DNA from 3 places in the Streptomyces sp. EDA2-14 genome. Region 1 is predicted to be linked to each of the others. Evidence: riboswitches for the same ligand, from Rfam matches in the RefSeq annotation. Region 1 holds a riboswitch; each other region holds the start of a gene.
What was found. Region 1 has a riboswitch for cyclic di-AMP ahead of ACY34M_RS12430 (M23 family metallopeptidase). Riboswitches for the same ligand answer to the same signal wherever they lie in the genome.
Positions count from the first base shown of each region.

Region 2: another riboswitch for cyclic di-AMP. It lies ahead of ACY34M_RS08725 (C40 family peptidase); the one in region 1 lies ahead of ACY34M_RS12430 (M23 family metallopeptidase).
Region 3: another riboswitch for cyclic di-AMP. It lies ahead of ACY34M_RS18830 (M23 family metallopeptidase); the one in region 1 lies ahead of ACY34M_RS12430 (M23 family metallopeptidase).

Region 1 is NZ_JBUEGE010000003.1:599,438-609,097, reverse strand. Features, by position in the region: gene ACY34M_RS12445 (DNA gyrase/topoisomerase IV subunit A) at 1-1,436, opposite strand, end outside; gene ACY34M_RS12440 (M16 family metallopeptidase) at 1,735-3,078, shown strand; gene ACY34M_RS12435 (M16 family metallopeptidase) at 3,096-4,463, shown strand; cyclic di-AMP (ydaO/yuaA leader) riboswitch at 4,703-4,865, shown strand; gene ACY34M_RS12430 (M23 family metallopeptidase) at 4,879-5,679, shown strand; gene ACY34M_RS12425 (GntR family transcriptional regulator) at 5,908-6,594, shown strand; gene ACY34M_RS12420 (HPr family phosphocarrier protein) at 6,797-7,078, opposite strand; gene ACY34M_RS12415 (bifunctional acetate--CoA ligase family protein/GNAT family N-acetyltransferase) at 7,267-9,660, shown strand, end outside.
Region 2 is NZ_JBUEGE010000002.1:511,428-521,087, forward strand. Features, by position in the region: gene ACY34M_RS08710 (ATP-binding protein) at 1-1,709, shown strand, start outside; gene ACY34M_RS08715 (C40 family peptidase) at 1,750-2,802, opposite strand; gene ACY34M_RS08720 (hypothetical protein) at 3,107-3,460, shown strand; gene ACY34M_RS08725 (C40 family peptidase) at 3,531-4,718, opposite strand; cyclic di-AMP (ydaO/yuaA leader) riboswitch at 4,727-4,878, opposite strand; gene pcrA (DNA helicase PcrA) at 5,065-7,551, shown strand; gene ACY34M_RS08735 (M23 family metallopeptidase) at 7,624-9,291, opposite strand; gene ACY34M_RS08740 (lipase family alpha/beta hydrolase) at 9,544-9,660, opposite strand, start outside.
Region 3 is NZ_JBUEGE010000006.1:228,458-238,117, forward strand. Features, by position in the region: gene ACY34M_RS18815 (APC family permease) at 1-508, opposite strand, end outside; gene ACY34M_RS18820 (TetR/AcrR family transcriptional regulator) at 725-1,354, shown strand; gene ACY34M_RS18825 (SGNH/GDSL hydrolase family protein) at 1,397-2,224, opposite strand; gene ACY34M_RS18830 (M23 family metallopeptidase) at 2,398-3,174, opposite strand; cyclic di-AMP (ydaO/yuaA leader) riboswitch at 3,177-3,347, opposite strand; gene ACY34M_RS18835 (tyrosine-protein phosphatase) at 3,732-4,529, shown strand; gene ACY34M_RS18840 (DUF6126 family protein) at 4,555-4,713, opposite strand; gene ACY34M_RS18845 (helix-turn-helix domain-containing protein) at 4,706-5,359, opposite strand; gene ACY34M_RS18850 (aspartate aminotransferase family protein) at 5,435-6,820, opposite strand; gene dxs (1-deoxy-D-xylulose-5-phosphate synthase) at 6,817-8,739, opposite strand; gene ispG (flavodoxin-dependent (E)-4-hydroxy-3-methylbut-2-enyl-diphosphate synthase) at 8,773-9,660, opposite strand, start outside.

The sequences.
Region 1 (9,660 bases):
ACCAGCTTGCGCAGCTCGGTGTCCGACTCGAGGATGCCGGTCAGCTCGTCGATCTCGCCGTTGAGCTTGTCGCGCTCGGCGTCCAGCTCGATGCGGTCGAACTTGGTGAGGCGGCGCAGCGGCGTGTCCAGGATGTACTGCGTCTGGATCTCGCTCAGCGAGAAGCGCTCGATCAGGCGCTCCTTGGCCTGTGCGCTGTTGTCACTGGAGCGGATGATGCGGATGACCTCGTCGATGTCGACCAGGGCGACGAGGAGGCCCTCCACCAGGTGGAGCCGGTCCTGCTTCTTCTTGCGGCGGAACTCGCTGCGGCGGCGCACCACGTCGAAGCGGTGGTCCAGGTAGACCTCGAGGAGCTCCTTGAGGCCGAGGGTGAGCGGCTGGCCGTCCACCAGGGCCACATTGTTGATGCCGAAGGACTCCTCCATGGCGGTCAGCTTGTAGAGCTGCTCCAGGACGGCCTCCGGCACGAAGCCGTTCTTGATCTCGATGACCAGGCGCAGGCCGTGCTCGCGGTCCGTGAGGTCCTTGACGTCGGCGATGCCCTGGAGCTTCTTGGAACCGACCAGTTCCTTGATCTTCGTGATGACCTTCTCGGGGCCGACCGCGAAGGGCAGCTCGGTGACGACGAGGCCCTTGCGGCGCGCCGTCACGTTCTCCACGGAGACCGTCGAGCGGATCTTGAACGTGCCGCGGCCCGTCTCGTAGGCGTCCCTGATGCCGGACAGGCCGACGATCCTGCCGCCGGTGGGCAGGTCGGGGCCGGGCACGTACTTCATGAGCGTGTCGAGATCGGCGCCCGGGTGCTTGATCAAGTGCCGCGCGGCGGCGATCACTTCGCCCAGGTTGTGCGGCGCCATGTTGGTCGCCATGCCGACCGCGATGCCCGACGCGCCGTTCACCAGCAGGTTCGGGTAGGCCGCCGGGAGGACGAGCGGCTCCTGCTCCTGGCCGTCGTAGTTGGGCGCGAAGTCGACCGTGTTCTCGTCGATCGACTCCGTCATCAGGCTCGCGGCCGGGTCCATGCGGCACTCGGTGTAACGCATGGCGGCCGGGCGGTCGTCATTGCCGAGGGAACCGAAGTTCCCGTGCCCGTCCACCATCGGGACGCGCATGGAGAACGGCTGGGCGAGGCGGACCAGCGCGTCGTAGATCGACGAGTCGCCATGGGGGTGCAACTTACCCATGACCTCGCCGACGACGCGGGCGCACTTCACGTAGCCGCGCTCGGGGCGAAGGCCCATCTCGTTCATCTGGTAGACGATCCGACGGTGGACGGGCTTCATCCCGTCGCGGGCGTCGGGCAGGGCGCGTGAGTAGATGACCGAGTACGCGTACTCCAGGTAGGAGCCCTGCATTTCGTCGACCACGTCGACGTCGAGGATCTTCTCCTCGAAGTCGTCGGGCGGCGGGGTCTTCGTGCTGCGGCGGGCCATCGCGGCTGCGGCTCCTTCACCTACAAGAACGGGTACATGAACGGGAACTGTCGCGGACCATTGTGGACCGCCGCACTGACAACGCTGCTCGCGGCCCGTCAGTACAGGGTGTCGCGCGGTCCCGGGAGGGCCGAGCGCTCGCTCACGGCGTAGCCCCGGTGGGAACTTCGCCAGGTGCCAGCACGCTTGCATACAGTGGCAGCACTCGCAGCAGTTCAGTGTTCCAGGACCTACCTGCCGCAGTCCGTAGCTCACCGCGTATTCGCGTTGTACCGCGATCGAAGGGACGTACATGCCCATGGGTCACACGGCCACCGCCGAGGCCGGCTCCGGCGGCCTGACAGCGACCGAGCACCGGCTGGCCAACGGCCTGCGCGTGGTGCTCTCCGAGGATCATCTGACCCCGGTCGCGGCGGTCTGCCTCTGGTACGACGTCGGCTCGCGCCACGAGGTCAAGGGCCGTACGGGCCTGGCTCACCTTTTCGAGCACCTGATGTTCCAGGGTTCGAAGCAGGTGCACGGCAACGGACACTTCGAGTTCGTCCAGGGCGCGGGCGGCTCGCTCAACGGTACGACGAGCTTCGAGCGCACCAACTACTTCGAGACCATGCCCGCCCACCAGCTGGAGCTCGCGCTGTGGCTGGAGGCCGACCGCATGGGCTCACTCCTCACGGCTCTCGACGACGAGTCGATGGAGAACCAGCGGGACGTCGTGAAGAACGAGCGGCGCCAGCGGTACGACAACGTCCCGTACGGCACGGCGTTCGAGAAGCTGACCGCCCTCATGTACCCCGAGGGCCACCCGTACCACCACACGCCCATCGGCTCCATGGCCGATCTGGACGCGGCCACCCTCGAGGACGCGCGGAACTTCTTCCGCACCTACTACGCGCCCAACAACGCGGTCCTGTCGATCGTCGGCGACATCGACCCCGAGCAGACGCTGGCCTGGGTCGAGAAGTACTTCGGCACCATCGTCGGCCACGACGGCAAGCCCGCCCCGCGCGACGGCGCCCTGCCGGAGGTCATCGGCGAGCAGCAGCGCGAGGTCGTCGAGGAGGAGGTGCCGGCGCGCGCCCTGATGTCGGCCTACCGCCTCCCGCACGACGGCACGCGCGCGTGCGACGCCGCCGACCTCGCCCTCACCGTCCTGGGCGGCGGCGAGTCCTCGCGCCTGTACAACCGCCTCGTACGACGCGACCGCACCGCCGTGGCGGCCGGTTTCGGCCTGCTGCGCCTCGCCGGAGCGCCCTCCCTGGGCTGGCTGGACGTGAAGACCTCCGGGGACGTCGAGGTGCCGGTCATCGAGGCCGCCGTGGACGAGGAGCTCGCCCGGTTCGCCGAGGAGGGCCCGAGCCCCGAGGAGATGGAGCGCGCGCAGGCCCAGCTGGAGCGCGAGTGGCTGGACCGCTTGGGCACGGTCGCGGGGCGCGCCGACGAGCTGTGCCGCTACGCCGTCCTGTTCGGCGACCCGCAGCTCGCCCTGACCGCCGTGGGGCGCGTCCTGGACGTGACCGCCGAGGAGGTCCAGGAGGTCGCCAAGGCCCGCCTGCGCCCCGACAACCGCGCGGTCCTCGTGTACGAGCCGACCGCCCCCGCCGACACCGAGACCGCCGAGATCACCGAGGAGGCGGGCCAGTGACCGAGCAGCTCGCGAGCATGGAGTTCCACCCCCGCCCGCAGGCCGGCGAGCCCAAGCCCTGGGCGTTCCCGGCCCCGGAGCGCGGCGCGCTCCCCAACGGCCTGACGGTGCTGCGCTGCCACCGGCCCGGTCAGCAGGTCGTCGCCGTGGAGGTGCACCTGGACGCGCCGCTGGACGCCGAACCCAAGGGCCTCGACGGCGTCTCCACGATCATGGCGCGGGCCTTCAACGAGGGCACCGACAAGCACTCCGCCGAGGAGTTCGCCGCCGAACTGGAGCGCTGCGGCGCCACGATGGACGCGCACGCCGACCACCCCGGTGTCCGCGCCTCCCTCGAAGTACCGGCCTCCCGCCTCGCCAAGGGCCTCGCCCTCCTGGCCGACGCCCTGCGCGCCCCGGCCTTCGACGACAGCGAGATCGAGCGCCTGGTGCGCAACCGCCTGGACGAGATCCCGCACGAGAGCGCCAACCCGGCCCGGCGCGCCGCCAAGGAGCTCTCCAAGCAGCTCTTCCCGGCCGACGCGCGCGTGTCGCGCCCGCGCCAGGGCACCGAGGAGACCGTCTCGGCCATCGACGCGGCGGCCGTGCGTGCCTTCTACGACCGGCACGTGCGCCCCGCCACCGCCACGGCCGTCGTCGTGGGCGACCTGACGGGCATCGACCTGGACGCCCTCCTCGCCGACACGCTCGGCGCCTGGACCGGCGGAACCGCCGAGCCGCGCCCCGTGCCGCCCGTCGTCGCCGACGACACCGGCCGCGTGGTCATCGTGGACCGTCCGGGCGCCGTGCAGACGCAGCTGCTCATCGGTCGGATCGGACCGGACAAGCACGACCGCGTGTGGGCCGCGCAGGTCCTCGGCACGTACTGCCTGGGCGGCACCCTGACGTCGCGTCTGGACCGCGTCCTGCGCGAGGAGAAGGGCTACACCTATGGTGTGCGCTCCTTCGCCCAGGTGCTTCGCTCCGCGCCCGACGGCAGCGGCGCGGCGATGCTCGCCATCAGCGGCTCGGTCGACACGCCGAACACCGGGCCGGCGCTCGACGACCTGTGGAAGGTCCTGCGCACGCTGGCGGCCGAGGGGCTCACGGACGCCGAGCGGGACACCGCCGTGCAGAACCTGGTGGGCGTGGCCCCGCTGAAGTTCGAGACCGCCGCGGCCGTCGCGAGCACCCTCGCCGACCAGGTGGAGCAGCACCTGCCGGACGACTTCCAGGCGCAGGTCTACCGGCAGCTCGCCGCCACGGGCACCGTGGAGGCCACTGCCGCCGTCGTGAGCGCGTTCCCCGCGGACCGTCTGGTGACGATCCTGGTGGGCGACGCCGCGCAGATCGAGGAGCCGGTCAAGGCCCTCGGGATCGGCGAGGTCACGGTGGTCGCGGGCTGAGTCCGTCACCCGCGGCACGTACGAAGCCCCGGCGCCGGTAGCGGCTGCCGGGGCTTCGTGGCGTCGGTCACGATCATCTTCAATCACTACACGCTCGCAAATGTCCGAATTGGCATAGAGGTTGCCTGTCCGCCCTGTGGCGTGCACTACAAAACACGGGTTCTGTTTGTCGATCCCAAGACGCCCCGCTTAGCGTTCCCTCCGGCTGTCCGCCAGACGTACGTCGCGCCCGCGACACCGGACAGTCATCGCCGAGTCCCCATGGTGCGAGCCAGGGGAGCCGGGGACCCACCGAAGTCCCTGGGGTGAATCGGGCGCTCTTCCCGCGAGGGGAGGGGGCCCGTAGGAGACCTTCCTGCTCCGAACCCGTCAGCTAACCCGGTAGGCGAGAAGGAAGGAAAGGACCAGCCACTTCATGGGGTTCACCCGTGCCACCGGGAAGCACCGCCGTCCCAGCCGCCTGACGCGTACCACCGCTCAGGTCGCGGGCGTCGCCGCCATCACCACGACGGGCGTGGTGGGCGGTCTCGCCGCCCCCGCCCTCGCCGCCGACACCGCGGTCGCCCCGCACGACGGCCTCACGCAGGCCGTGGCCATCGGCGACTCCCTCGCGGAGCAGATCGACGCGCAGGCCTCCGCGCAGCAGAAGGCCGCCGCCAAGGCGAAGGCCGAGGCCGAGGCCAAGAAGAAGGCCGAGGAGGCCAAGCGCAAGGCCGAGGCGGAGGCCAAGAAGCGGGCCGCCGAGAAGGCCAAGAAGGAGCGCGAGGCCAAGGAGCGCGCCGCCCGTGAGGCCGAGCGCAAGCGCCTGAACAGCTTCGTGTCGCCGATATCCGGCTCGTACGTCTCCACCGCCTACCAGTCCAGCAGCGGCCTGTGGTCCTCCGGCAGCCACACCGGCATCGACTTCCACGCCTCCAGCGGCACCTCGGTGCACGCGGTCGGCAGGGGCACCGTCGTCGAGGCCGGCTGGGGCGGCGCGTACGGCAACAACGTCGTGATCAAGATGAACGACGGTACGTACACCCAGTACGGTCACATGTCGTCGATCGGCGTCTCCGTCGGCCAGGACGTCACCCCCGGCCAGCAGATCGGCCTCTCCGGCGCCACCGGCAACGTCACGGGCCCGCACCTCCACTTCGAGGCCCGCACCAGCCCGGACTACGGCTCGGACATCGACCCCGTCGCGTACCTGCGCCAGCACGGTGTGAACGTCTGACCCACCCGGCACACGCACACGCGTCGAAAGCCCCGGCTCACCCGAGCCGGGGCTTTCGCGTGCGCGGGTCTGCGTTGTCCAAAAAATAACCCCGGATTCCGCTCCCGCGTCGGAAATTCGGGGTCGGTGGAATAGAGTCATTGGACAAGTGCTCCGGCCGCGTGTCATTCGCGCTTGCACGGGCGTCAATCGACCGCTTTTCGCGGGGATCAAGGCGGAGGTCGACTCATGCGCATTCCCGCGCACTCGGTATGCACGGCGATCCGTGACGACATCGTCGCCGGGGTCTACGAGCGCGGCGGCAGGCTCACCGAGGAGCTGCTCGCGCGTCGCTACGGGGTCTCGCGCGTGCCCGTCCGCGAGGCGCTGCGCACCCTGGAGGCGGAGGGCTTCGTCGTCACGCGCAGGCACGCGGGCGCGTGCGTGGCCGAACCCACCGAGCGGGAGGCGGCCGACCTCCTGGAGATCCGCATGCTGCTCGAACCCATGGGCGCCGCCCGCGCCGCGCAGCGCCGCACCGAAGCCCATCTCAAGGTCCTGCGCGGCCTGGTCAGGCTGGGTCAGGAGCGCTCCAGGCGGGGGCAGAACGAGGACCTTCGCTCCCTGGGCGGCTGGTTCCACGAGACGCTCGCCCAGGCCTCCGCAAGCCCCGGTCTGATCGCCCTGCTCACCCAGCTCCGGCACAAGATCGCCTGGATGTACACCGTGGAGAGCCCGGCCCAGCCCGCCGAGTCCTGGGCCGAGCACGGAGCCATCGTCGACGCCGTGGCGCGCGGCGACGCGGAGCGCGCCCGCGCCCTGGCCGCGCTGCACACGGAGCGCGCGACGGCCGCGCATCGGCTGCGCGTCCCCCGCGCGGGCGAGCGTGTGAGGACTTCGCAACATGCAGTCAACACGGTGGGGCACCAGGTTTAACAACGGCGCCGTATACAAAGAAGTGCGCTATTCATGGAGCGGCTTGAAGTCGAGCTGTTCGGGCGATTCGAGAACCCTGAATTTGGTGCGAATCAATTTCTGCTGCCCGATTCTTTGGAATTCGCATCGCGTGAGCGGAACTAAAAAGCCGCACGCCCCGAAAGGGGGCGCGCGGCTTTTCAGTACTGCTTTTGTCTTTGTGTCAGACGGTCTCGGGGAGCTCCTCGAGACCCTCGGCGACCAGCTTCGCCAGACGGTCGAGCGCGGCGTCCGCGCCCTCGGCGTCGGAGGCCAGCACGATCTCCTCGCCACCCTGGGCGCCGAGGCCCAGCACGGCCAGCATGGAGGCGGCGTTGACGGGGTTGCCGTCGGCCTTGGCGATCGTCACGGGAACGCCGGCCGCCGTGGCCGCGCGGACGAAGATGGAGGCGGGGCGGGCGTGGAGGCCCTCGGCCCAGCCGACGTTGACGCGGCGCTCAGCCATGTGATGCTGCCCTTCAGGTGTCTCACGGTTGTCTAGACCAGTGTTCCATACCGGGAGGCGTGCGTAACGCGGACCCGGGTCCTCGTCGGCACGGCCCTTCGGTCCTCCATAGGGTGCCTTCCGTCCGCGCGGGCCGCGACCCGTACGACCGGCCGACGGTTGTCGGTGCCCGGCCCTACTCTTGCGACATGGAGATCCCGTCGGACCGGCATGCGTATCCCGCCCACTGGGAGGCCGACGTAGTGCTGCGCGACGGCGGCACCGCGCGGATCAGGCCCATCACCACGGCGGACGCCGAGCACCTGACCAGCTTCTACGAGCAGGTCTCGGACGAGTCGAAGTACTACCGCTTCTTCGCGCCCTACCCCCGCCTGTCCGCCAAGGACGTGCACCGCTTCACCCATCACGACTACGTGGACCGGGTCGGCCTCGCGGCGACGGTGGGCGGCGAGTTCATCGCCACGGTGCGCTACGACAGGATCAACGCGCACGGGATGCCCGCCACCGCGCCCGCCGACGAGGCGGAGGTCGCCTTCCTCGTGCAGGACGCCCACCAGGGGCGCGGGGTCGCCTCCACCCTCCTGGAGCACATCGCGGCCGTCGCCCGTGAGCGCGGCATCCGCCGGTTCGCCGCCGAGGTGCTGCCCGCCAACACCAAGATGATCAAGGTGTTCCGGGATGCCGGATACACGCAGAAGCGCAGCTTCGAGGACGGCGTCGTCCGCCTGGAGTTCGACATCGAGCCCACGGAGGCCTCGCTCGCGGTGCAGCACGCGCGCGAGCAGCGCGCCGAGGCCCGCTCGGTGCAGCGTCTGCTCGCCCCCGGCTCCGTCGCCGTGATCGGAGTGGGGCGTGCGGCCGGAGGAGTGGGCCGCAGCGTTCTGGACAACCTGAAGGACGCCGGCTTCACCGGACGCCTGTACGCGGTGAACCAGGCGTTCGGGGACGACGTCACGGAGATCGACGGCGTACCCGCCCACCGCTCCGTGCGCGACATCGACCCGGCGGCCCCGGTCGACCTGGCCGTCGTCGCCGTGCCCGCCCCCGACGTCCCCGAAGTCGTCGCCGAATGCGGCGAGCGCGGCGTGCAGGGCCTCGTCGTGGTCTCCGCCGGCTACGCCGAGAGCGGCGACGAGGGCCGTGAGCGCCAGCGCGCCCTGGTCCGCCAGGCCCGCAGCTACGGAATGCGCATCGTGGGGCCGAACGCCTTCGGGATCGTCAACACCTCTCCGGAGGTACGGCTCAACGCCTCGCTCGCCCCCGAGATGCCGCGCCCCGGCCGCATCGGCCTGTTCGCCCAGTCCGGCGCCATCGGCATCGCGCTCCTGTCCCGACTGCACCGCAGGGGCGGCGGCGTCACCGGGGCCAGTGGGGTCTCCACGTTCGTCTCCGCGGGCAACCGCGCGGACGTCTCCGGGAACGACGTCCTTCAGTACTGGTACGACGACGCCGACACCGATGTCGCCCTCATGTACCTCGAATCGATCGGCAACCCCCGCAAGTTCACCCGCCTCGCCCGCCGCACCGCCGCCGCCAAGCCCCTCGTGGTCGTGCAGGGCGCCCGGCACAGCGGCATCGCCCCCACCGGGCACGCGGTCCGCGCCACCCGTCTCCCGTACGCCACCGTGTCCGCGCTGCTGCGCCAGGCGGGTGTCATCCGGGTCGACACGATCACCGAACTCGTGGACACCGGACTTCTGCTGGCCCGCCAGCCGCTGCCCGAGGGGCCGCGCGTCGCCATCCTGGGCAACTCGGAGTCGCTCGGCCTCCTCACCTACGACGTGTGCCTCTCCGAAGGGCTGCGCCCCAAGCCGCCGCTGGACCTGACGACGGCCGCCTCCGCCGCCGACTTCCGGGCCGCGCTGGAGCAGGCCCTGGCCGACGAGAAGACCGACGCCGTCGTGGTCACCGCGATACCGGCCGTGGGGGAGGGCCCCTCGGAGGACGCGGAACTCGCGGCCGCCCTGAGCGCGGCCGCCGCCACCGGCCCCACGAAGCCGGTGCTCGTCGTGCACGTCGAGCTCGGTGGCCTCGCGGAAGCGCTCTCCGCCGCGACCAGCACGGGGCCCAACGCGCCGGGCACCCCGCAGCAGCGCTCCGCCCCCACGACGCCCGACGCCCCCGAAGGCACCCCGGCCCCGCAGGACGCCGCCCCGCGCCTCATCCCTGCCTACCCGGCCGCCGAGCGTGCCGTCCGCGCGCTCTCCCAGGTCGCCAAGTACGCCCAGTGGCGGCGCGACGCGGCCGAGCCCGGCAAGGTGCCCGAGTACGACGCCGTCGACGAGCAGGGGGCCGCCGAGCTGATCGCGGAACTGCTCGCGAAGGACAGCACGCCGAAGGGCGCCGACCTCGCCCCGGAGGACGCCCGCGCGCTCCTCGCCCGCTACGGCATCGACGTACGCCCCACGCTGCCCGCGCCGGGGCCGGACGAGGCCGTGGAGGCGGCCCGCTCGCTCGGCTACCCGGTGGCCCTGAAGACGACGGCCCCGCACCTGCGGCACCGCGCCGACCTCGGCGGCGTACGCCTCGACCTGTCCGGTGAGGGAGAGCTGCGGCGCGCCTACGAGGACCTGACCCAGCGC
Region 2 (9,660 bases), on a different contig from region 1:
GCGCGGAGTTGGCCTGCACGCTGCTGGCCGCGGCCCCCGGCGTGCACATCCTGGCCACCAGCCGCTGCCCCCTCAAGGCGCCGCGCGAGCACACGCTGACGGTGTCGCCGCTGCCCGTCACCGCGGCGCACCCGGACGACGGGGCGGCGCCCGCCGACGCGGCGGTGCTGTTCATGGAGCGCGCGGCCCCGGTCGCGCGCCAGGCGATCAGCGCGGCCGGGGACGGCGCGGTGGTCGCCGAGATCTGCGCGTGCCTCGAAGGCATTCCGCTCGCGATCGAACTGGCCGCGGCCCGGTTGCAGGAGATGTCCCTGCACGAGCTCGGCGGGCGGCTGAACGCCCGCTTCGAGACGCTCACCACCGACCGCTCCCCGAGCGGCGCGGACGAACCCCGGCACCAGACGCTGCGCACGGCGATCGGCTGGAGCCACGAACTCTGCACCCAGCAGGAGCGGCTCGCCTGGGCCCGACTCTCGGTGTTCGCCGACGGGTTCGAGCAGGAGGCGGCCGAATGGGTCTGCTGCGGCGGCCCGTTGACCAGTTACCGCGTGGCGGGTCTGCTGCACTCGCTGACGGACAAGTCGGTGCTGCAGCGCACCGAGACGCCCCGCGGACCGCGCTTCGCGATGCTGGACACGATCCGCGAGTTCGGCCAGGAGTGGCTGGCCGCGCTCGGCGAGGAGTCGCGCCTGTCGGAGCGGCACGGGCGCTACTACCGCTGGCTGGCCCGCGCCGGCCGCAACGAGTGGCTGAGCCCCCGGCAGCTCGCGTGGTACGAGCGCTCCGTCGCCGAACACGCCAATCTGCGCAAGGCGCTGGAGCGCTGCGTCACGGAGAAGGACCCGCGCCCGGCCCTGGAGATGGCGGGGGACCTGTGGTTCTTCTGGTTCTGCTGCGGCTTCCAGCGCGAGGGCCGCCACTACCTGGAACTGGCCCTGGCCAAGGAACCGGCCCCGCCTGCGGGGCCCGAGCGGTTCTGGGCGCTGTGGGCCCTGGGGACCGTCGCCGTCGTGCAGGGCGACCAGCCGGTGGCCACGGAGGCGGGCGCCACGTGTGCGGCCATGCTGGACGCGCTGGACGGCAGGGCGGCGCCGGCCGCCGTGCGCTACCTCCAGGGGACCCGGCTGGCGCTCGCGGGCCGCCCGGGCCAGGCCGTTCCGCTCTTCGGCGGGATGGACGACCTGCCCCCGCACGGCAGGTCCCTCACCGTCCGGCTTGTGACCGCCGCAGCGCTGGCCTTCTCCCATCTCCACCTGGGCGAGTTCACCCGGGCCGCGTACCTTGCCGCCGCTCTGCTCGACGAGTGCGAGGGCCGCGGCGAGCTGTGGCTGCGCGGGATCGCCCACTATCTGCTGGCCGGCGCAGCGCAGGGCACGGGCGACCCGGCCGCCGTGGTCCGGCACGCCCGCGAAGCGCTCAGCATCAGGCGCCGGTTGAACGAGCCGCTGGGGAACGCTCTGGCCCTCGACACGCTGGCCTCGGTGCTGACCGACGCCGAGCAGGCGGCCCGGCTGCTCGGCATAGCCGACGCCCTGTGGCGCTCCATCGGCGGGCAGCGTCTGGCGCATCCGGTGCTCGTCGCGGCCCGTGCGGAGCGCGAGCGGCAACTGCGCGCGAGCCTCGGCGACGCGGAGTACGAGGCCGCCCACCGCAAGGGCCTGGAGACCGGCACCGACGAGGGCATCGACTACGCGCTGCGCCTGGAGTGAGCGCCGTCGGACGGAGCGGACGGAGCGGACCGGGTACCGCTCACGCCACCCGCGTGGCGCCCGCGAACGGCATCTCGTCGATCGGCGCCACCCGCACCGGCGCGCTCGGGTTCGGGGCGTGGATCATCTTGCCGCCCCCGATGTAGAGGCCCACGTGGCTGATCGAGGAGTAGAAGAAGACCAGGTCACCGGGTTGCAGCTGGGACTTCGGGATCCGCTGCCCCGCGTCGATCTGGCTGTACGTCGTGCGGGGGATCGAGACACCGGCCGCCTTGTACGCGGCCTGCGTGAGGCCCGAGCAGTCGAAGGCGGAGGGCCCGGTGGCGCCCCATACGTAGGGGCTGCCCAGTGCGCCGTAGGCGAAGGAGATGGCGGCCTTGGCGCGGCCGTTGGGCGCCTGGGCGAGGTCGCCGCGCGGGGCCGAGCGGGAGGCGTGGCCGTCGCTCGCCGTGTCGAGGCTGCGCTCGTCGGGGGTGAGGCGGTCGAGGAGGCGGCGGGCCTCCGCGAGTTTTCGTTTCACCTCCTTCTTGTTGCGCTCCAGCTCCGCCTTCTTGGCGCGGAATTCGGCGAGCGTGTCCTTGGCGTCGGCGCGCAGCTGGTCGATCTCGCGGAGCTCGCCCCGTACGCGGGTGACCGCGGCGGCCTGCCGGGAGCCGATCCGCTCGGTGAGCGCCGCCTTGTCGAGGTACGCGTCGGGCGTGGAGGAGAGGAGCAGCTGGACCGACGGGTCCACGCCTCCCGTGCGGTACTGGGACGCGGCCACCGAACCCAGCTTCTCGCGCTCGGAGTTGAGGGCGTCGGTGCGCCGGGACGCCTCGTCCTGGAGGGCGTCCACCTTCTTCTGCGCCCCGTCCGCCTTCTCCTTCGCCCCGTTGTACTTCTGGGTGGCGACCTCCGCCTCCCGGTACAGCTTGTCGACCTGCGCCCTCACCCGGGCGGGGCTCGCCTCGGGATCCGCGTGCGCCGTCCCGCCGGCGAGGGCGGTGGCGGAGGCCGCGGAGGCGAGCGCGAGGGTGGCCGCGGTGCGGGCTGTGCCGCCGCTGAACGAACGCGGTCGGGGCTTGCGGTGCGCTGCCGGCACGTGGTCCTCCATCGTCGCGGCCGTCCGGGTCGTACGGCCCCTGGCGTGCGTCCGGCGGCGGCCCGCACAGGGGAAGCGGGACGCCGCCGGACCTTTCTCGGCGGTGGTGTCCGACTGCCGTCCCTGGCCGGGACGGCGGTGGGGAGCCGGTCACCTGAGCAAGGACGCTAAACCTCGGCGTAACGGGTTGGTGACGGAATGTTCGTAACTGGCCTGTTTGTTACGGGGGGCGATGGAGAGTGACTGAAAGAGGGGCAACAAGGGCGCAAAGGGGTGCCCGTCGTGGTTCGGGGGCGTCCCGTTAGGCTCCGGAATCATGGACGTACTCATCCACCTCTTCGTCGGCCTGCACATCATCGGCATCGCCTCGCTGCTCGGCGGCTTCCTCACGCAGATGTCGGCGATGAAGGACGGCACGGCCCGCTTCAACAAGGCGATGCTGCACGGTGCCCTGACCATGCTGGTGACCGGCGTCGCCCTGGTGGGGCTCAACCAGGCGGACGGCTCCACCGTGAACAACATCAAGATCGGTGTGAAGCTCGCGCTCCTGATCGTGATCCTCGGGATCGTCTACGTGAAGCGGGACGAGGAGAAGGCGGAGAAGGGTCTCTTCATCACGGTCGGCGCGCTGACCGTGGTCAACATCTTCATCGCGGTGCTCTGGACCTGAGCGACCGCGACCGTACGCACGCAAGAGGGCCCGGCAGGAGCGACCTGCCGGGCCCTTTCGTGTACGTACGTCAGGCCGGCCGCACCACGCTGTGGATCGACGACGTGCCGTCGTAGTAGATCGACTCCTCGCGCACGACCGCGCCCGGCTTCGGCGCGTGAACCATCATGCCGTCGCCGAGGTAGAGGCCCACGTGGCTGATGTCGTCGTAGAAGAACACCAGGTCACCGGGTTGGATGTCGGAGAGCGGCACCGTCTTGCCGATCTCGACCTGGTCCCAGGTCGTCCGGGGCAGCGAGATCCCCGCGGACTTCCACGCCGCCTGCGTCAGGCCCGAGCAGTCGTACGAGTCCGGGCCCGTGGCGCCCCACACGTACGGCTTGCCCTCCTGCGCCTTGGCGAAGGCGAGGGCCTGCGCGGCCTTCGCCGCGTACGAGGCGTCCGAGGAACCGGAGGAGGAGCCGGACGACGAACCGGAGGAGGAACCGGACGCCTGCTCCTGCTGGCGCGCCTTCTCGGCCGCCCGCTCCTTCGCCGCCTCCGCCGCCTTCTGCTTGGCGGCCAGCTCGGCGGCCTTCTTGCGGGCCGCCTCCTCCTTCGCCTTCTGGATCGCGGCGAGCCGCGCCTTCTCCTCGGCGGTCAGCTTGGACAGCAGCTTGCGCGCGTCGGAGAGCTTCGTCTGCACGGTCTCCTTCGTCGACCTCAGCTCGGTCTGCGACGCGGTGAGGTCCTTGAGGCTCGACTGCGCCTCGTTGCGCTTCTCCGCCGTCTCGCGCGCCTGCGCCTGATAGTCGTCGACCGACTTCTTCTGCTCGTCGGTCAGCCGGCTCATCAGCTGGCGCTGCGAGAAGTAGTCCTCCGGATTGTCCGCGAGGAACATCGTCGCGGTGTCGCTGACCGCGCCCGAGCGGTACTGCTCGGCGGCGTACCTGCCGAGCTTCTGGCGGGCCGTGTTCATGTCCTCGGTGCGCTGCGCGACATCGTCGAGGAGCTTGTCGACCTGCTGCTTCTTGGAGTCCGTCTGTTCCTTGGCCCCGTTGTACTTCTGGGTGGCGACCTCGGCCTGGCGGTACAGGGTGTCGACCTTCTTCTGGACCTCTTCGAGGCTCGGCTTCGCCGGCTGCGCGGGCGCGGCCTGAGCCGACTGCGAGAGCAGCGCCACGGAGGTGAGGGCGGCGGTGGTGATCCCGACCGCGGGGGTCGTACGAAGGCCGCCGGTCATCCGGGACCGACTGCGGGACTTGCGGTGCGACGCCAAGGCAGGCGACTCCTTCCGTCGTCCGCCTACCGAGTTAGCTGTCGGGTTCGGGCGTGGTGCGCGGAAGGCTGCCCTACGGTCGGCTGACCGATTCACCCCAAGGTCGGTTGGGTCCCCGGTTCCCTGCCTCGCGGCGTACGGGACTCGGCGGGGGCTTCCCGTTCGCCGCGACATTCGCGGGCGGGGGGACGGGCTGCCCGGCTGCACCGTAGCCAACTCGTGTGGCTGCTGTGAAGGTTGATGTTCGAAATGCCCGATACATTTTCGTGATCTGCCCTCTGGCGGGAACTTGGAGTTCCGAAGGCAGCCACGGGTTGTCAGTGGGGCGGCCTAGACTCGTAGAGCGATGAGCAGCCTCTTTGACGACAGCTTCCTGACCGGCCTCCAGAAGAACGGTGCGGAGGAGCCCCCGCCGCCGCCCCCGGACCCCGAGTACGACGACGGGGCCCCGGAGCCGATGCCGGACGACTTGTTCGGCGGGCAGCTCGGCGCGCCCGTGGGCCGGGACGCGCACTACCGGGACGGCGCCCCGCGCCCGGTCCTCAACGCGGCCTCCCTCCTCGAGGGGCTGAACGAGAACCAGCAGGCGGCCGTCGTGCACGGCGGCACCCCGCTGCTCATCGTCGCGGGCGCCGGATCCGGCAAGACCCGCGTCCTCACGCACCGCATCGCGTACCTGCTCGCCGAGCGCGGTGTGCACCCCGGCCAGATCCTCGCGATCACGTTCACGAACAAGGCCGCGGGCGAGATGAAGGAGCGCGTCGAGGACCTCGTGGGCCCGCGGGCGGGCGCGATGTGGGTGTCCACGTTCCACAGCGCCTGCGTCCGGATACTGCGCCGCGAGTCGAAGAAGCTCGGCTTCACGTCCTCCTTCTCGATCTACGACGCCGCCGACAGCAAGCGCCTGATGGCCCTCGTCTGCCGCGACCTCGACCTGGACCCGAAGAAGTTCCCGCCGAAGTCCTTCACCGCCAAGATCAGCAACCTCAAGAACGAGCTGATCGACGAGGAGGACTTCGCGGCGACCGCGGCCGACGGCTTCGAGAAGACCCTCGCCCAGGCCTACGCGATGTACCAGGCGCGCCTGCGCGAGGCGAACGCGCTGGACTTCGACGACCTGATCATGATGACGGTGAACATGCTGCGGGCGTTCCCGGACATCGCCGAGCACTACCGCCGCCGCTTCCGCCACGTCCTCGTCGACGAGTACCAGGACACGAACCACGCGCAGTACGCGCTCGTGCGCGAGCTGGTCGGCCCCACCGAGGGCGAGGGCGCCGACCCGGCCGAGCTGTGCGTCGTGGGTGACGCGGACCAGTCGATCTACGCGTTCCGCGGCGCCACGATCCGCAACATCCTCGACTTCGAGGACGACTACTCCAACGCGAAGACGATCCTGCTGGAGCAGAACTACCGCTCCACGCAGACGATCCTGAGCGCGGCCAACGCGGTCATCGAGCGCAACGAGTCGCGCCGCCCCAAGAACCTGTGGACCAACGAGGGCCCCGGCGCCCAGATCACCGGCTACGTCGCGGACACCGAGCACGACGAGGCCCAGTTCATCGCCGACGAGATCGACCGGCTCACCGACGCGGGCGACGCGCTGGCGGGCGACGTCGCGGTCTTCTACCGGACCAACGCGCAGTCCCGTGTCTTCGAAGAGATCTTCATCCGCACCGGACTGCCCTACAAGGTCGTCGGCGGCGTCCGCTTCTACGAGCGCAAGGAGGTCAGGGACGTCCTGGCCTACCTGCGCGTGCTCTCCAACCCCGAGGACTCGGTGCCGCTGCGCCGCATCCTCAATGTCCCCAAGCGCGGCATCGGCGACCGCGCCGAGGCGATGATCGACGCCCTCTCCCAGCGAGAGAAGATCTCCTTCCCGCAGGCGCTGCGCCGCGTCGACGAGGCGTACGGGATGGCGGCCCGCTCGGCGAACGCCGTGAAGCGGTTCAACACGCTGATGGAGGACCTGCACACGATCGTGGAGTCCGGCGCGGGCCCGGCCACGGTCCTGGAGGCCGTCCTGGAGCGCACCGGATACCTCGCCGAACTGCAGGCCTCCACCGACCCGCAGGACGAGACCCGCATCGAGAACCTTCAGGAACTCGCCGCGGTGGCCCTGGAGTTCGAGCAGGAGTCCGCTTCGGGAGAGGGGGGCGACTCCGAGACGGGCGGCGGAGGCCTCTCCGACTTCCTGGAGCGCGTCGCCCTCGTTGCCGACTCCGACCAGATCCCGGACGACGAGGAGAACAGCGACGGGGTCATCACCCTGATGACCCTGCACACGGCCAAGGGCCTGGAGTTCCCGGTCGTCTTCCTGACCGGCCTGGAGGACGGCGTCTTCCCGCACATGCGCTCCCTCGGCCAGACCAAGGAGCTGGAGGAGGAGCGGCGCCTCGCGTACGTGGGCATCACCCGCGCCCGCCAGCGCCTCTACCTGACGCGCGCCTCCATGCGCAGCGCCTGGGGCCAGCCCTCGTACAACCCGCCCTCCCGCTTCCTTGAGGAGATCCCGGCCACCCACCTGGACTGGAAGCGCACCGGTCCTTCGACGCCGGCGGCCTCGACCAAGAGCATCGGTGGCGGCATCGCGGCGTCCCTGTCGTCCTCGCGCTCCCGCACGGGCTCGACGCCGGCCTTCGCCACGCGCCGCGCGGGCGACAAGCCGGTGGTGGCCCTCGGCGTCGGCGACCGCGTCACGCACGACCAGTTCGGTCTCGGCACGGTCGTGGGCGTGTCGGGCTCGGGCGACAAGGCGGAGGCCACGATCGACTTCGGCGACCCGAAGCCGAAGCGTCTGCTGCTGCGGTACGCGCCGGTCGAGAAGCTGTAGCCGTTCTGCGGAGGCTGTGGCCGCTCCACGGTTCCACGGGTTCCACGGGGGTGGAGCGGCTCAGCCGGGGTCTCAGTTGGGATTGAGGCCGTGGCTGCGCAGCCAGGGCAGCGGGTCGATCGCCGCGCCGCCGCCCGGCCGCACCTCGAAGTGCAGGTGCGGGCCGGTCGAGTTGCCGGAGTTGCCGGACCGCGCGATCACGTCACCGGCCTTCACCGGACCGCTCATCACGGTGTGCGAGGACAGGTGGCAGTACCAGGTCTCCGTGCCGTCCTTGGCGGTGACTATGGCCATGTTCCCGTACGCGCTGTTCCACTGCGTCTTCACGGTGCCGTCCGTCGCGGCCATCACCGGGGTCCCGTACGAGACGGGGAAGTCGATGCCGGAGTGCTGGGACATCCAGTTGACGCCGGCCTGCCCGAAGAAGGCGCTCAGCCCGTGCTGCTTCACCGGCAGTACGAACTTGGGCCGCATCGCCTCCTTGCGCGCGGCCTCCTCGGCGGCCTGCTTCCGCGCCGCCTCCTGCTTCGCCTTGAGGTCGATCCGCTCCTGCGTGCGGCTCGCCCGGTCGGCGAAGTCGCCCGCGTCGGCGGACAGGTCCTTCAGCTGCGTGTCCAGCTTGTTGTTGGCGACGGACGGCTTCACGGCCTGCGCGTCCGGAGCGGCCGCGGCCTGCGTCTCCTTGTCGTCGTCCCCGCCGCTTGCACCGACGCTCGCCGCGGCGATCCCGGCGACGCCGACCGCACAGACCGACGGCACGACGACGGTGACGAGCGCGGACCGCTTGGCGGGCCTGCGGCGGGCGGCGCGACCGCGGGAGCCGTTCTTCGTGGCCCGGCGGCTCGTGGGCTGCGGGGTCCCGGCGGCGGATACGGCCCCGGGAGCCGGCTCGGGCTCGGATTCGGGGGCGGCGTCGAGGTCGAGGACGGGGCCGTGCGCGTGGTCCGCCGCGGGGGGCTCGGCCTCGGGAGCGGGCTCGTGCTCCACGGCGTCGACGGCGTCGGCGGCGTTCCACTGCGTGGCGTCGTACGCGCCCGTGTCGTAGGCGGTCGTACCGAAGACCGGGGCCTGGATCGTGTGGGTGAAGCCCTGTGTGTCGTGCGTGTCGTGGGCGCTGAAGGTCTGTGTGTCGAAGCCCTGCGCCTCGAAGTGCTGCGCCTCGAAACCCTGGAACTCCAGGCTCTGCGTCTCGAAGGACTGGGTCTCGAACGCCCCGGTCTCAAATGCCCCGGTCTCGAAGGACTGTGTCTCGAAGGTCTGGGTCTCGAACGCCGGCGTCTCGAAGGTCTGCGTCGCGAAGGACGGGGCCTCGAAGCTCTGCGTGTCGGGGTGCTGGGCCGTGAACGTCTGCGCCTCGTACGCCGAGGTGTCCCACTGGCCCGTGGCATGCTGCTCGGCCATCGTCCGGGGCTGCTGCGCCGGGATGTCGGCGACCTGCTCGTACCCGCCGGTCGCCCAGGCGCCGGTCGTGTCGTAGGAACCCGTACCGAAGGAACCGACGCCGTAGGTACCGGTGTCATACGTACCGGTGTCGTAGGAGCCGGTGTCGTAGTACGCGGACGCGTAGGGGGCGGTGTACTGCTGCTGGGGGTCCGTGGGCCACTGACCGGTCGCGTGGGAACCCGGTTCGTAGGGGGCGTCCGCCATGTCACCGAAGAGCGGATCGGTTGCGAAGCTGGTCGCTGAGTAACCGTCGTACGCCGCGTACGGCGTGGTCCCCGACGGGGTGCGGTCGTTCACCAACTTCTCTTTCGCCTCGACAACAGGGGCTGCCAGAGCAGTGCGGTGACTGTACCCGCCGGTACGAGGGCACGACAATCTTCGTCAGGTTTCCTGCCCCGGAGAAACGGGCAATCAGCCGCCTTTGGGTGGACTGTGGACCGTTCCTTGGCCCTGAGTTCGAGACTCGTTCGACGAAAACGGTGGCCTGCCGGGGTTTGGCCGGGGGCATGGGCACGGATCGTGGGTGCGGATCGCGGGATCCGACCGCCGTCAGGCCACGGTCAGGCCGCCGCCGGTCTGGTCGGTGGCGTGCGTTCCCTCCGTGTGCTCGGCGTCGAGGGCCTGACGGATGCCGGTCGCGATGGCCGGGTGCACCGGCAGCGCGAG
Region 3 (9,660 bases), on a different contig from region 1:
TGCCGATGCGCACGGACTGTACGACGGCGAGCGCACCGCCCCAGATGAAGACGAATCCGGCGACGTACTTCCACACGCCCGGCAGCGGCGTGAAGAACTCCTCCCAGGTGGTCAGCGCGATGATGCACAGGCTTCCGCCGACCCAGACCGGGTTGGAGATCCAGTACAGGAGCTGGTTGACGCCCGCGACGAGCCGCCCGAAGGCGAGGCGCGTCCACACGTAGGGGCCGCCCTGGACGGGAAAGGCGGAGCCGAGTTCGGCGACGAGCAGTCCGTAGGGGAGGAAGAAGACGACGGCCAGGATGACCATCCAGGTCAGTCCCTGCGGGCCCTGGGCCGCGACGGAGCCGATGGTGTCCAGGCCGACGAGCGTGCAGATGAGGAAGAACAGCACGTCCAGCCGGCGCAGATCCTTGCGCAGCCGTGAGCGCTGCTCGCCCCACCCTTCGGAGAGGTCGGGCTCGTCCCCGGTGGGCGGGGTCGGCGAGAGGGATGGCGCTTGGGTCACGATTGCTCCTGGCGAGGACGGCACGAAAACAACAGAGACAGCACTGACATCGACCGCGAGGCCTGCTGGGGCCGCGCTTACCCCCTGCCGACCTACTTATTGACTGAATAGACAGTCAGTAGTGGAACGTGACGCGACTGTGACCCGTGCGACGGGAAGCCGTCAAGAGGTGTGCGCCGGAACGAATCGGGCCACGGGAACAACTAGGCTTGCGGCGTGACCAGAGTCCGGTTGAGCGTGCCCGAGCGGCGCGAAGAGCTGCTGCGAGCCGCCATCGAGCAGATCGAGGTGCGCGGGGTCGCCGCCGTGCGCATCGCCGACGTGGCATCGGCGCTCGGCGTGAGCAACGCGCTGGTGCTGTACCACTTCTCGACGAAGGAGAAGCTCGTCGCGGCCGCGTTCGCGCACGCGGCCGAGGGCGACCTGGCGCATCTGCGCAAGCTGCTCGGCCGCCGCACGACGGCCCTGAAGCGGCTGCGCGCCGCGGTGCGCTGGTACGCGCCGACGGGGCAGGCCAAGGGCTGGCGGCTGTGGATCGAGGGCTGGGCCGCGGCGCTGCGCGAGCCCGCGCTGCGGGAGGTCACGCGGGACCTCGACCGGCAGTGGAAGGCGGCGCTCGCGGAGGTGATCGCCGAGGGCGTGGCGGCCGGCGAGTTCGGCTGCCCGGACCCGATGGGGGCGGCGCTGCGGCTGACGGCGCTGCTGGACGGGCTCGCCGTGCAGATGACGGCGTACGAGGGCGAGCGGGGCACGGTGTCGCGCACCCGCATGCAGGAGTGGGTGGACGAGGCACTCGCCCGCGAACTGGGCCTGGATCGGGCGGAGTTGACGGGGGCGGGGCGCTGACGGGAGACCGTCAGCGCCGCCGTACCGCCGCGAGGAAAGGCGTCAGGACGCGGACTGCAGGTGCGCCTTGACGGTGTGCGGGTCGACGAAGCCCTTGGCCTGCACGCGGTCGCCGGAGGACTCGCCGCGCAGCCGGCGCCCGATCCAGGGCACCAGGAACTCGCGGGCCCAGTGGATGTCGTCGCGCCGCACCTCGAACGTGCCGCGCGGCGGCAGCATCGGCCACGCCTGCTCGGGGTCGGCCGGCACCTCGATGCCGAGCGCCTGCCCTGCGCGCAGCGCCACCCGCGTGTGCCCCTCGGGCGAGAGGTGCAGGCGGTCCTCGTCCCAGGCCCGGCGGTCCTGGATGGACTTCAGGGACCACAGGTCGAGCATCGCGCAGCCGTACCGGTCGGCGATGGCCCGCACGTGCATGTTGTAGGTGGCGATCTTGCCGCGCAGGTGCTTGAGCACCGCCACGTCACGGGTGTCGAAGCCGGTGGCCAGCATCACGGTCCCGGCCGAGTCGGCGAGGGTGGCGACGGCCTTCTCGAAGCGCTCGGCCACGTCGTCCGGGTCGGTGCCGGGGCGGATGATGTCGTTGCCGCCGGCGACCAGGGTCACGAGGTCGGGGGCGAGCTCGACCGCCTTGGGCACCTGGTCGGCGACGATCTGGTCGAGGAGCTTGCCCCGCACGGCCAGGTTCGCGTACTGGAAGGTGTCCTCGGGCACGCGGTCGTCCAGGAGGACGGCGAGCCGGTCGGCCCAGCCCGCGAAGTTCCCGTCGGGGCCGGGGTCGCCGACGCCCTCGGTGAAGCTGTCGCCGACGGCCGCGTAGGACCGGATCGTGCCGTTGAGTGATTCCGTGAGTGCTCTCGATTCGTGTGCCACCCACGTATTTTCGCTCGCGAAAAGTGACCTACGCCATCGTAGGTAGGGGTTGACGCGTGGTGAGATACCCCACTCGCGATCCGGGGAATAAGTGCGCGCACGCGATTCGGCGCCCGGAGGGAATTCCCTCCGGGCGCCGAACGGAGCGGGCCGACGAGCCGCTACGACAGGTCTCAGGCGGTGACGCCGTGCTCGCTCAGGTAGGCGATCGGGTCGATGTCCGAGCCGTAGTCCGCGGTCGTGCGGACCTCGAAGTGCAGGTGCGGTCCGGTCACGTTGCCGGTCGCGCCGGACTTGGCGATCTCCTGGCCGGCCGTCACGGTCTGGCCCTGGGAGACGCCGATCGAGGACAGGTGGCCGTACTGGGAGAAGTGGCCGTCGGCGTGCTTGACGACGACCTCGTTGCCGTACGCGCCACCGGAGCCGGTCGACACGACGGTGCCGTCGGCGATCGACTTCACGGAGGTTCCGGTGGAGACCGAGAAGTCGGCGCCGGTGTGGCTGCCGCTGGACCACATGGAGCCGGAGTTGCCGTAGCCGTGACCCTGGGCGCCGTCGACCGGCGCCACGTAGTCGCCGGAGGCGGTGGTCTTGGCCTCGGCCTGCGTGGCGGTGGCCTTGCCCTCGGAGTCGGCCTGAGCCTCGCCGCCGAGGGTGAGCTTCATGCCGATCTCGATGCGGTCCGCGTCGGAGCCGACGACGCCCTTGTTGTCCTCGTACAGCTTCTTCCAGCCGCCGTCGACGTCCTGCGCCTTGGCGATCTTCGAGAGCGTGTCACCGGACTTCACGGTGTACGTGGTGGTGTCGGCGGTGGCGCCGGAGGTCGCGGCCGAGGCACTGCCGGCCCCCATGAGCGGGAGCGCGATCGCGGCCCCGCCCGCGGTGGCGACGGCGGCGACGCGGGCGATGCGGCGGGAGGTCGAAAGACGGTGCTTTCCCTTGGCGGGCATGGGTGTTTCCTCTCCGTCGCCTACGAGGTGAGCTGTCGGGTTCGGGCTGGAGATGCCCGGCCTCGCCCGCGGTGCGGACTCGGCTTCACCCCTAGCCGCTTCGGGAAATCCCTCCACGGCGTCGTGCGTGTGGGTCCCCCGCTCCTGCCGTGACGGGTTGTCGAAAGGGAATCCGGGCGGCGGCAGGACTAGGCGTTCCGACCGGAGTGATTGGTGACCGTAGGCGAACCGCAATGTCGACGACAACTGCCGAATTCACTTGCGGTCGCAATTCCTTGGGTTTCCGGGGCTTCCCTGTGTCACCCTGCGTCGACATTCTCCGCTTTACCAACGCCATACCTTCGGGAATTACTGGGGAGGCAATCCGGGCCGACTGCCACGCAGCGTCACGAACATGAGGCCGGTCACGCACACGCCCACAAGCCCCTCCGATCCGGGCACAGTTGCTACATATCCGGGCGAATCGGACAGATGGTTGCCTCTGGAACCGATGTCGTATCGTCAGGAGCGCGCCCGCCGGCGACTCAACGCCGGTGCACCGATTGGGAGGAGCCCCTGTGACGCAGCACGCACCGTCCACCGAGCCCGAGCTGACCGGAGTGCGCAACTTCCGCGACGTGGGCGGCCTGCCCACCGTGGACGGCCGACGCGTGCGCCAGGGCGTGCTCTTCCGCAGCGGCCACCTCGCCCACGCCACGGCCGAGGACGCGACCTTCCTGTCCTCCCTCGGCCTGCACACGGTCTTCGACTTCCGCAACGCGGCCGACCGGAAGCTGGAGGGCCCGGACGTCGACCTCCCCGGCGTGCGCAATCTGAACCTGCCGCTCAACGACCCGGCCGACGGCGCCGAGTTCTGGGCCATGGTCCGCGACGGCGACATCCAGCAGCTGCGCACGATCCTGTCGGAGGGACGCGCGGCGGAGCGGCTCGTCGAGTCCTACCGGACCATGATCAAGGAGCGCACCGGCGAGCACAGCCGCATCCTGCACTCGCTCGCCGAGGACAGCCTGCCCGCACTGATGCACTGCGCGGCGGGCAAGGACCGGGCGGGCCTGTCGATCGCGGTGACGCTGCTCGCGGTGGGCGTGGAGCGCGACGCCATCGAGGCGGACTACCTCAAGTCGAACGAGAAGCACCGCCGCTACAAGGTGCACCGCACCGCCGCGTCGAAGGACGCCTACTCCGACGAGGTCATGGAGCTGCTCAGCCCGCTCTTCGACGCCCGCGTCGAGTACCTGAACGCGGGCCTGGAGACCATCGAGGAGCAGTGGGGCAGCACGGACCGCTACCTCGAAGAGGGCCTGAAGGTGACGTCCGCGACGCGCGAGCGGCTGCGCGAGCGCCTGCTGGACTGAGCGCCGCTCCCGCCGGGCAGCCGCGTCAGCGGCTGCCGCCCAGCGTGAACAGCAGATAGATGAACGCGGCCAGAGCGTGCCCCGCGAAGACGTACACGAGGACCCGCACCAGGATGCCGCGCGGCAGCTTGTCCTCGATGTCGCGGCGGTCGGGGCGCGCGGTCGGCCCGGTGGTGTCACCCATGGCGGTTCTCCTTTACCGGTCCCGATGCCGGGCCGAGGCACAGCGCGGCCGTCGGGCTCTGCAGCAGGGTGTGGACGAAGAGGAAGTCGACGCCGCCCTGGTCGACGGCGGCGATCCGGTGCGGGGTGAGCGAGTCGAAGTGCGAGCTGTCCCCCGGATCGAGCCGGTAGGACGTGTCCCCGAGCCGCAGCCGGAGCCGCCCCGACAGCACGTACAGCCACTCCTCGCCGGGGTGCACGCGCACGACGTCGCCCTGCGAGCCGTACGGCGCGTGGACCCGCAGCGCCTGCATGCCCCGGCCGTGCGAGCCGGCCTGCTGGTACGTCCAGCCGCCGGCCTCGGTGGGCTCCAGGGTGCCGCCGCGGACGACCGCGTCCCGGTCGGCGGGGGCCTCGCCGAGCAGCTCGGAGACCGTCGTACCGTAGATGCGGGCGAGGGAGAGCAGCATCGGCAGCGAGGGCTGGCGCTGTCCGGTCTCCAGGCGGGAGAGGTGCGCCGGGGACAGACCGGCGGATGCGGCGGCGGCCTCCAGGGTGAGGGCGGCGCGGCGGCGCAGTTCGCGGAGCTGGGGCGCGACGGCGGGCAGTTCCGGGGATTCCGGGACCACCGCACCGTCCGCCTCGTCCGGTGGGACGGCAGGGCTCATACCGTCGATTGAGCCAGAGCCCTGCCCGAGCGGCAAATTTATTGCCTCAGAGGCAAAAGACCCGATCGGTGAAGGTCAGCGGTTCGCCACCGCCTGCTTGATCAGTGTCTTGCCGAAGTCCCACATCAGTCCTCCCCCGCTGTGCGCGTCGTCCATGACCGCGGTGAACGCCGCGACGAACCGCTCGACGTCGGCCTCGTCCACCACGAGTGGCGGGATCAGCTTGATGACTTCGAGGTGGTCGCCGGAGACCTGGGTGAGGATCCGGTGCTTCTGGAGCAGCGGCACCACGACCATCTGCGCGAACAGGCCCTTGCGCGCGGCCTGCAGCATGGTCCAGCGGCTGCGCAGCTTCAGCGACGTGGGCCGCCCGAACTCGATGCCGATCATCAGGCCGCGCCCGCGCACGTCGCTCAACAGCTCGTAGCGGTCGATGAGTTCGGTGAGCCGGGACTTCAGCAACTCGCCCATGGCCCGCGCGCCCGCGACGGTCTCTTCCTCCTCCATGACCGACAGGACCGCGAGGCCGGCCGCCATCGCCTGCGCGTTGGCGCCGAAGCTCGCCGAGTGGACGAGGACCCGGTCCATCGACGAGTAGACCTTCTTGAAGATCCAGTCCTTGCCGAGCGTCGCGCCGACCGGCACGTACCCGCCGGAGAGCGCCTTGGCGACGCACACCAGGTCGGGTTCGACGCCGTCCTCGTGCTGGTAGGCGTAGAAGTCGCCGGTGCGGCCGAGGCCGGTCTGCACCTCGTCGGCGATCAGCAGCGCCTTGTGCTTGCGGAGCAGCTCCTGCGCGGCCCGCAGGTAGCCGGGCGGCGCCTCGTGCACGCCCTTGCCCTGGATCGGTTCGACGATGAGCCCGGCGACGTCCCCCTTCTTCAACTCCCTTGCCAGCGCGTCGAGATCGCCGAGCGGGACGGGGGTGTCGGGCAGCAGCGGGGCGAAGCCGTCGCGGAAGCCGTCCTCGCCGTTGACCGAGAGGGAGCCGGTGGTCAGTCCGTGGAAGGCGTGCGCGCAGTACAGGATCCGCGGCCTGCCGGTCGCGTACCGGGCGAACTTCAGGGCCGTCTCGACGGCCTCCGTGCCGCTGTTGCCGAAGAACACCCGGTCCAGGTGCGGGCTGTGCGCCACCAGCTTCTCGGCGAGCAGGCCCGGCAGCGGCTGGCAGTCGAAGCGGGTCAGGTCGGCGAGCGAGGCGTCGAGCACGTCGTGCAGCGCCTTGCGGACGACGGGGTGGTGCCGGCCGAGGCCCATGACGCCGAATCCGGCGAGCATGTCCAGGTAGTCGTTTCCGTCCGCGTCCCAGAAGTGCGCGCCCTCGGCCCGCTCGTAGACCTTGTCGAAGCCGATGGTGTGCAGCATCTTCGGCAGCTGGTGGTTGAGGTACTTGGCGTGCAGCTCGTACCGTTCGGCGCCGCGCTCGGCGAGCAGCGTGCCGAGGTCGAACTCCTTGCTCATGCGTTGATCTCCTTGCCGGACTCGACGGGGCCCGCTTCTTCGGACCGCGCCGCCTTGAAGCCGAGGCTCGCCGCGATCCGCCCCGCGATCTCCACGGGCGTCAGGCCGATGTCGGCGAGCACCTCGCCCCGCTTGGCATGCGCCAGGAACTGCTCGGGGATGCCGAAGCGCCGTACGGGGACGTCGACCTCGGCCTCGCCGAGGGCGAGCGCGACGGCCGAGCCGACGCCGGCCGCCTTGCTGTTGTCCTCGACGACGGCGACCAGTTCGTGCGCGGCGGCCAGCGGCGCGAGATCGGGGTCGACGGGCTTGACCCAGCGCGGGTCGACCACCGTGCAGTCGATGCCGCGCTCCTCAAGCAGCTCGGCCGCCTGGAGGCACACCGGCGCCATGACACCGACCGCGACGAGCAGCACGCGCGGGTGCGCGGCGCGGTGCAGCACGTCGATGCCGCCGATGCGGTCGACGGCGGCGATCGGCTCGCCCACCGACTCCTTGGGGAAGCGCAGCATGGTCGGCGCGTCGTCCACGGCGACGGCCTCCCGCAGCTGGGCCCGGAGCTGGTCGGCGTCGCGCGGCGCGGCGATCCGCAGGCCCGGCACGACCTGGAGCACGGACATGTCCCACATCCCGTTGTGGGAGGGCCCGTCGGCGCCGGTGACGCCGGCCCGGTCGAGCACGAAGGTGACCCCGCACTTGTGCAGCGCGACGTCCATGAGCAGCTGGTCGAAGGCCCGGTTGAGGAAGGTGGCGTACACCGCGACGACCGGGTGCAGCCCGCCGGTGGCGAGTCCGGCGGCCGACACGGCGGCGTGCTGCTCGGCGATCCCGACGTCCCACACCCGGTCGGGGAACTCCTCGGCGAACTTGGTGAGGCCCACCGGGTGCAGCATCGCGGCGGTGATCGCGACGACGTCCTCCCGCGCCCGCCCGATCGCCACGATCTCGTCGCCGAACACGGAGGTCCACGAGGGGCCGTTGGACGGGGCGAGCGGCTCGCAGGTGAGCGGGTCCATCACGCCGACGGTGTGGAAGCGGTCGGCCTCGTCGGCGAGCGCGGGCTCGTAGCCGCGGCCCTTCTCGGTCAGGCAGTGCACGAGCACCGGACCGTGGAAGCGCTTGGCGCGCCGCAGCGCCGACTCCACCGCGCCCGTGTCGTGGCCGTCGATGGGACCGACGTACTTCAGGCCCAGGTCCTCGAACATGCCCTGCGGCGCGAACGCGTCCTTGAAGCCTTTCTTGGCGCCGTGCAGCGACTCGTACACGGTGTGCCCGACGACGGGCGTGCGCAGCAGCACGTCCTTGCCCCAGGCCAGCACCTTCTCGTACGAGTCCGTGGTGCGCAGGGTCGCCAGGTGGTTGGCGAGGCCGCCGATGGTGGGCGCGTAACTGCGCTCGTTGTCGTTGACGACGATGATCAGCGGCCGGTCCTTGGCGGCCGCGATGTTGTTCAGCGCCTCCCAGGCCATCCCGCCGGTCAGCGCGCCGTCGCCGATGACGGCGACGGTGTGCCCGCGCTCGCCCTGTACCTGGCGGGCCTTGGCGAGGCCGTCGGCCCAGCCGAGTGCGGTGGAGGCGTGCGAGTTCTCCACGATGTCGTGCTCGGACTCCTCGCGCGAGGGATAGCCGGAGAGGCCGCCCTTGCCGCGCAGTTTGGAGAAGTCCTGGCGGCCCGTCAGAAGCTTGTGCACGTAGCTCTGGTGCCCGGTGTCCCACACGATGCGGTCGACCGGTGATTCGAAGACCCGGTGCAGCGCGATGGACAGTTCCACCACGCCCAGGTTCGGTCCGAGGTGTCCCCCCGTCCTCGCGACCGCGTGGATCAGGAACTCCCTGACCTCATGGGCCAGTTCGGCGATCTCCTCCTCGCTCAGTGCCTTCAGGTCGCGCGGCCCCCGGATCGTTTCCAGAATCGTCACGCTCGAGCCCCCTTCCCGTCCGTACGTAAGAACTCAAGCGACGGTGACGTCGGGCGCTCCCGACGCGACGCCGTCCTTCTCCATCTGTTCGGCGATCTTCATCGCCTCCTCGATCAGCGTCTCGACGATCTTCGACTCGGGGACGGTCTTGATGACCTCGCCCTTGACGAAGATCTGGCCCTTGCCGTTGCCGGACGCGACACCGAGGTCGGCCTCGCGGGCCTCTCCTGGGCCGTTGACCACGCAGCCCATGACGGCCACCCGCAGCGGCACCTCCATGCCGTCGAGCCCGGCGCTCACCTCGTCGGCGAGCTTGTAGACGTCGACCTGCGCGCGCCCGCAGGAGGGGCACGACACGATCTCCAGGCGGCGCTGCCGCAGGCCCAGCGACTCCAGGATCTGGATGCCGACCTTGCACTCCTCGGCGGGCGGCGCGGACAGCGAGACCCGGATGGTGTCGCCGATGCCCTCGCTCAGCAGCGCCCCGAAGGCCACCGCCGACTTGATGGTCCCCTGGAAGGCGGGCCCGGCCTCCGTGACGCCCAGGTGCAGCGGATAGTCGCAGGCGGCGGCGAGCTGCCGGTAGGCGTTGACCATCACCACGGGGTCGTTGTGCTTCACCGAGATCTTGATGTCGCGGAAGCCGTGCTCCTCGAAGAGGGACGCCTCCCACAGCGCCGACTCGACGAGCGCCTCCGGGGTCGCCCTCCCGTACTTCTCCAGCAGCCGCTTGTCGAGCGAACCGGCGTTGACGCCGATCCGGATCGGGGTGCCCGCCTCCGACGCGGCGTGCGCGATCTGCTTCACCTTGTCGTCGAACTGCTTGATGTTGCCCGGGTTCACGCGGACCGCCGCGCATCCGGCGTCGATGGCGGCGAACACGTACTTCGGCTGGAAGTGGATGTCCGCGATCACGGGGAT